Regions from separate parts of the Paenibacillus sp. 276b genome, predicted to be linked through region 1. Evidence: predicted binding sites of a transcription regulator. Region 1 holds the regulator's gene; the other holds the start of a gene.
What was found. The regulator LexA, encoded in region 1, represses DNA repair genes until DNA is damaged. The targets are predictions, from matches to a motif close to CGAACATATGTTCG.

Region 1 (3,430 bases):
TACCCATCTCTTACCTCGTGCATTATGCTCAATCACAACCGTACCTGGCTCAATTCTGAATTTCACGATATCGTCGACTCCAATTGAACGCTCACGGTTCCCTTTTGTCGTCAAAATCCGGTTACTTCCTATTTTGACATAAGGACGACGGAGCATGAAGATGATTGCCAAAAATACATACAGCAACAAGGTCACCCAGTCCCAAGTGGTCATCGGAGCTTTGACAAGAAATGTACTCATAAAGAGGTACAGGAATGCTAGTCCGATCAGAAAAATAGGAAACAGAAGACTGCGTCCTTTAAATACGTCCTCACCTGGTGTGCCAGAAACCGGTTTACCGCTTTTTTTACGTTGCTGATTCAACTGCTTAGAATTTTTTCGAACCGTTCTCTCGAACGAACGCGACATGAGAATCCCCCTTAGATGTTCTTTGTATCGGCTTACATAATTGCAAACCAACATTTCCCCCTATAATTTGCAACCTCTAGATAACAGGAAAAAACCTAAATATCATAATGATATCATTAGGTTTCCTTAATGTTTGAGTTTGCCTTGGTGGCCTTGATCGTTCTCATCATCTACAATTTCAATCGTATCCAGTTGTTGTCTGAAATTGCTTCGAATGTTATTCAAATAGATTTCTCTAAGTTTGGCACGTTCAGCGAGCTCTTCCTCTGTCAATCCAGTGGATTTTTGCTTACGGGCCAATTCATTAATACGTGCTACCAGACTATCTATATCCAAGCTTGTCCCCTCCAAAAATACAAAGTCATATTAACTTTGACATGTTAAGGGCAGCTTGTCAAGCTGACACGCATTAGCGCGTGTGGATATGCAGCTTTAATCTGTGAATTGAGGCAGTATTAAGACTTGCCCCACCTGTATTGAAGTTGAATGAAGTTGATTCACTTTCTTGATTGCTTCTATATATACACGTGTATCCATTGTTTCAGGTTTGTGATCCAATGATATACTCCATAGCGTATCTCCTTGTGAAACTGCCATCTTCCCCCCAGGCAACAGATCGTTCTCATTGCCAGCGAACACAGTCAATACTGTACTGCATCCAACCAGTATAATTAAGCTTACGATTATTAATTTCAAGACCCAAGTTGGGACATTACCTTTTGCAAAAACCTTTTTAAAATTCCTTATGTTAGTTTCAACCACTTCTGAATGCACCGGTTCGTAAATACTTTGATAAGTAGAATATCTCATTAAATATCGACCTCCAAACGTTTGTTCCTATCCTGTTGAAATTAATATAACACGAACACATGTTTTGTACAATAACTTTTTAGAACAATTGTTCGCTTTTTTTTGTTGATACTACATTCTATTATCTTTCTTCTATTGTATTGGAATTGTCATTTGCAGTATTTGATTAGACCAAAAGAAAATTTTCATCTTAATTTGCAAAAAAACATTGATTTTATGGCATTTTATTTAGAACTTATGTTTGTACGAACGGAGGTTCTATGTTATAATTTTCCCAAACGTTACTAAAATGGGGTTGATACGGTATGTCGAAGATATCCAGCAGGCAACAGGCTATTCTGGAGTTTATACGCAATGAAGTCCGGTTGAAGGGGTATCCTCCTTCCGTACGCGAAATTGGTGAAGCCGTTGGGTTGGCTTCCAGCTCTACAGTACATGGACATCTGGATCGTTTGGAGAAGAAAGGTCTGATTAGACGTGACCCAACCAAACCAAGAGCCATTGAACTTCTCAGCCAGGAAGAGTCAGAGCATTCACATCAGTTTGCTCACAGCGTTGCTCGCATTCCTGTCGTGGGTAAAGTTACTGCAGGGGTTCCGATCACAGCAACAGAAAATATCGAAGATTACTTCCCTCTTCCTACGCATTATGTAGGCGAACAGAAAGTATTTATGCTTTCGGTCGTGGGAGACAGTATGGTTGAAGCAGGCATTGTTAACGGAGACTATGTTATCGTACGTCAGCAGCAAACTGCAGATAACGGCGATATCGTAGTAGCCATGACTGAAGACGATGAAGCAACGGTAAAAACGTTCTACAAAGAGAAAGATCATATTCGTCTTCAACCGGAAAATTCGACTTTTGAACCGTTGCGTTTGAAACACGTTAGCATCCTGGGCAAAGTCATTGGCCTTTTCCGTGATATTCATTAATATGTATTGAATTTGTACAGAAGTCTCACAATAAGATACATAAAGAGGTTGTCCCGTTCAACGGGACAACCTCTTTTTTTTTATACAACTTATATTGTTCTACGTTAGTAGATTATTCGCTGCGTTTAAGAATGCTTTTATGATGAGAGAACACATCAAAACTCTGTTGACCATGGTAGGAACCCATTCCACTTTCTCCTACGCCGCCAAACGGAAGATAATGTGATGTCATATGAGACAATGTATCATTAATGCAACCACCACCAAAAGATACTTGATTCAGAACCTGATTCTGCAGATCCTCATCCTGAGTGAAGAGATATAATGCCAGTGGTTTTGGACGGCGGACAATCTCATCTAGCAAGGGATTGAGGTCGGTATACTTAAATACAGGAAGAACTGGACCAAAGATCTCTTCTTGCATCACTGGGGATTTCCAATCCACTTCGCCCAGTACTGTTGGTTCAATGAGCAGCTGATCACGTTCAGAATGTCCACCGATCATTGTTTTGCCATCTTGGAGTAACACCGATAAACGATCAAAGTTACGTGCGTTGACAATGTGCGGGAAATCAGCATTTCTCATCACATCGTCTCCAAATTTATCCTGAATTTCTGCACCGATCAATTCCAATAATTTGTCATGTACTTCCTCGTGCACAAGCAAATAGTCTGGAGCGACACAGGTTTGCCCAGCATTCAGGAATTTACCGCGCACAATGCGCTGAGCTGCCAGCTTCAAATCTGCATCCTGGTGGACAATGACCGGACTCTTACCACCTAGTTCTAACGTAACTGGAGTCAAATGCTCAGCAGCTGCCTTCATAACAATGCGGCCAACACCTGTACTGCCTGTAAAGAAAATATAATCAAACTTTTCTTTCAACAATGCCGTACTCGTCTCGACTTCCCCTTCCATAACTGCCAGGTACTCACTAGGAAATATCTCATGAATCAAATCATAAGTCAGACGTGACACGGCTGGGGTTAATTCAGACGGCTTAATAATGGCACAGTTACCCGCAGCAATGGCTCCAATTAGAGGGCCGAAAGCCAGTTGGAACGGATAGTTCCATGGTGCAATAATAAGAGCAACTCCATAAGGTTCAGGATAAATTAAGCTTGTTCCATCAGGTATAGCAGAATTTGTAGGCACAGGTTTTGGTGTAGCCCATTCCTCCAAATGTTCCAATGCAAAATCCAGTTCACCCAACACGATCCGAATCTCAGAGCCATAAGCCTCTACTTCAGATTTATTTAGATCCGCACGAAGTGCGTCA
Region 2 (3,430 bases), 1.8 Mb from region 1:
AGGAAATTATCCTATTGCCCTTTGATCACTCACCACGTGTACAGGAGGATGCTGAATGAAGGCAGAAATCATTGCAGTTGGCACAGAATTGTTGCTTGGACAAATTGTGAATACCAATGCTCGATATCTATCCCGTGAATTGGCTGCAATCGGGATTGATGTATATTTCCAAACGGTGGTTGGTGATAATCTAAATCGACTTAGTGACGCTATTCGCATCGCTCAGGGTCGTGCAGACGTCATTTTATTTTCTGGGGGCATAGGTCCTACACAGGATGACCTGACCAAGGATGCGATCGCGGCGGTCTTGAACCGCAAGCTGCATATAGATCGAATGGCCATGGACAAGATCGAGAGCTTCTTCCGAGATCGTAATGTAGACATGACCGAAAACAATCGTCGTCAGGCCATCGTTATAGAAGGCGGGACACCGCTGGCGAACGAAACAGGCCTTGCCGCAGGAAATGCGATTTCTGACAATGGCAAGCATTATGTAGTGATGCCTGGACCACCGAAAGAGCTAATTCCTATGTTTGAACAGGAAGTTAAGCCTTGGTTGTTCCAGCATGTACTGACAGAAGAAATGCCGATCTACTCGAAAATGCTGAAGTTTGCAGGAATTGGCGAATCGGCATTGGAAGACCGACTCCTTGATCTGATTGATACACAGACAGATCCTACCATTGCTCCTTATGCAAGTGAGGGAGAAGTTACGGTACGTGTATCTACAAAGGCTCCAAGTGAGAATGAGGCAAAGCTGAAGCTGGATGCAATGGAAGTTCAGATTCGGGAACGATTGCCAGAGCATCTCTACGCGAACGAGGATGTGCCTATAGAGTACACAATTGTAACGATGATGTCTGATATGGGTCTGACTCTTAGCGCGGCTGAGAGCTGCACAGGAGGGCTCGTCATGCAAAGTCTGACATCAGTTCCTGGCAGTGCGTCGATGCTTAAGGGCGGAATTGTATGTTACTCCAATGAAATTAAAGAGAAGCTGCTCCATGTGCCGCATTCCTATCTGGAAGGTGAAGATGCACCGGGCGCAGTGAGTCCGGAAGTGGCCAAAGTGCTGGCAGAGCAGATTCGAATGATTGGGGATGCCGACTTCGGTCTGTCAGTGACAGGTGTAGCGGGACCTGGTTATTCCGAACGCAAACCGCCAGGTCTTGTCTTCATCGCTCTGGCAGAGCGTGGTAAAGAGACAGAAATTCATGAACTGCGCATTAATGGCAATCGGGAGACGGTTCGGATTCGTTCAGCGAAAGCGATTCTTTACCGTTTGTGGCGCAAGCTTGTGGAGATGGACTAGTTAAGAGCTCGGATTGCATTTGCCAAGGCAAGCAAGTATAATAAAGGAAGACGGAAGAACCGTAAAATCAGGCTTTACAGCCTTGTTTACGGTTCTTTTTTCTGTTTAATGGAAAGTTTCCTTGAGGAAGAGGCGCCTCGGCCTTTACAAAAAAAACGAATGTATGTTCGAAAAAAAGCTTGGCAAACGTGTTAAAACAAGGTATCATTATCTTATAAACAGTAAAGGGTGTGAGCTTATTGTCAGACCGTCGTGCCGCGCTTGATATGGCGCTCCGTCAAATAGAGAAGCAATTTGGTAAAGGATCCATCATGAAACTGGGTGAGTCGACTCACATGAATGTGGAAATTATACCCAGCGGTTCCTTGGCTTTGGATATTGCATTAGGAACAGGCGGCTTGCCTAAAGGCCGTATTGTTGAAATATATGGACCTGAATCTTCTGGTAAAACAACCGTAGCATTGCATGCTATCGCTGAAGTACAAAGAGTGGGTGGACAAGCTGCATTTATCGATGCCGAGCATGCTCTTGACCCACAATACGCCAGTAAACTGGGTGTTAACATTGACGAATTGCTTCTGTCTCAGCCAGATACGGGTGAGCAAGGGCTTGAAATTGCAGAAGCTCTTGTACGTAGTGGTGCTGTGGACATTGTCGTTATTGACTCTGTGGCTGCATTGGTACCGAAAGCAGAAATCGAAGGCGAAATGGGTGATTCCCATGTCGGTTTGCAAGCGCGTCTGATGTCTCAGGCACTGCGTAAACTGTCTGGTGCAATCAGTAAATCCAAAACGATCGCCATCTTTATCAACCAACTTCGTGAAAAAGTCGGGGTTATGTTTGGTAACCCAGAAACAACACCTGGTGGTCGTGCCCTGAAATTTTATTCCACGGTACGTCTGGATGTACGCCGTATTGAGAGTATCAAATCAGGAAATGACATGATTGGTAACCGTACGCGTATTAAAGTGGTGAAAAACAAAGTAGCACCTCCGTTTAAACAAGCGGAAGTGGATATCATGTACGGTGAGGGTATTTCGAGAGAAGGCAGTATCATTGACATTGGTACTGAGCTGGACATCGTCAATAAAAGTGGTGCATGGTACTCATACGAAGGCGAGCGTTTAGGACAAGGCCGTGAGAACGCGAAGCAGTTCATGAAAGAGCATAAAGATATTGCTGAAATCATTGAACAAAAAATTCGTGTAGCCAGTAACTTGACTACTGCAGTTCCTGCGCCAACTAGCGAAGAGCAACAAAAAGAAGCAGCAGAAGAACAAGAACTATTTGAAATTAACGAGTAACCCTCCCTTGTAGGAAGGGCCCTAGAGGGCCTTGCCCTCTGAACTCCCAAAGCTTGTCTGATTGAGCTTGCTCGATCTAGCTTGGGGTATGGTGTGTGCGCTCGCGCTGTCCAACAGCCTCTGTCCGAATGGGCAGAGGCTGTTGGCGCGTTTACTATTAGGGAGAGGCCGGATATTGTTTCCGGCCTTTTGTATTAGCGTCTGATGTCTCTGTGAAGTTACGCTAAACGTATTCAGTGTAGCTGTGTTATCTCCGTCGGAGATGTATTCGAGGAAGTCTTTTATTTTGCTATGTACTTGTCAGTTAGGCCGTGCAGTTCAGACGCACAAAATGACATGGAAGGGGAGACCGAAATGGATCAACATGAAGATGATTTATATGAAGAAGCCGAGCTGGAGGGAATCTCCCAATTCCCGGATAACGAAGAACTTACCATTACACGAGTTGAACGAACGAAGAGCAGGGAAGCTCGTTACCGAATTACCTTTGGTTTATATTCAATTACGGTGCTTGAAGATGTAATGATTAAATATCGTATGACCCGGGGAAATACGTTTCTGAAAAAAGACTTGGAAGATATCATCGTAGCTGACGAGCGACAGCGGACGTATGTGCAGTCTTTGCGATATCTGGAGCATAAACCTCGGACACGCCACGAATTAAGTCAGAAGCTTCGTCAGAAAGAGTTTGCTGCACCGTTGATTGAAGAGGCCCTGGATCGGCTTGAGCGTGAGAATTTGGTCGATGACGAACTGTTTGCGAAGGAATGGACTCGTCAGCGTATGGAGGGCCAGCGGAAGGGAAAACTGTGGA

Region 2: recA (recombinase RecA) is a predicted target of LexA. The motif match lies at 1,469-1,482, and genes of this name have one in related genera.

Annotation. Positions count from the first base shown of each region.
Region 1 covers NZ_FNRR01000001.1:2,191,221-2,194,650, forward strand. Annotated here, with positions in the region: gene BLV50_RS09265 (hypothetical protein) at 1-408, opposite strand, end outside; gene BLV50_RS09270 (DUF896 domain-containing protein) at 535-744, opposite strand; gene BLV50_RS09275 (LysM peptidoglycan-binding domain-containing protein) at 841-1,218, opposite strand; gene lexA (transcriptional repressor LexA) at 1,524-2,150, shown strand; gene BLV50_RS09285 (aldehyde dehydrogenase) at 2,263-3,430, opposite strand, start outside.
Region 2 covers NZ_FNRR01000001.1:406,162-409,591, forward strand. Annotated here, with positions in the region: gene BLV50_RS01780 (competence/damage-inducible protein A) at 56-1,312, shown strand; gene recA (recombinase RecA) at 1,552-2,616, shown strand; gene BLV50_RS01790 (regulatory protein RecX) at 2,971-3,430, shown strand, end outside.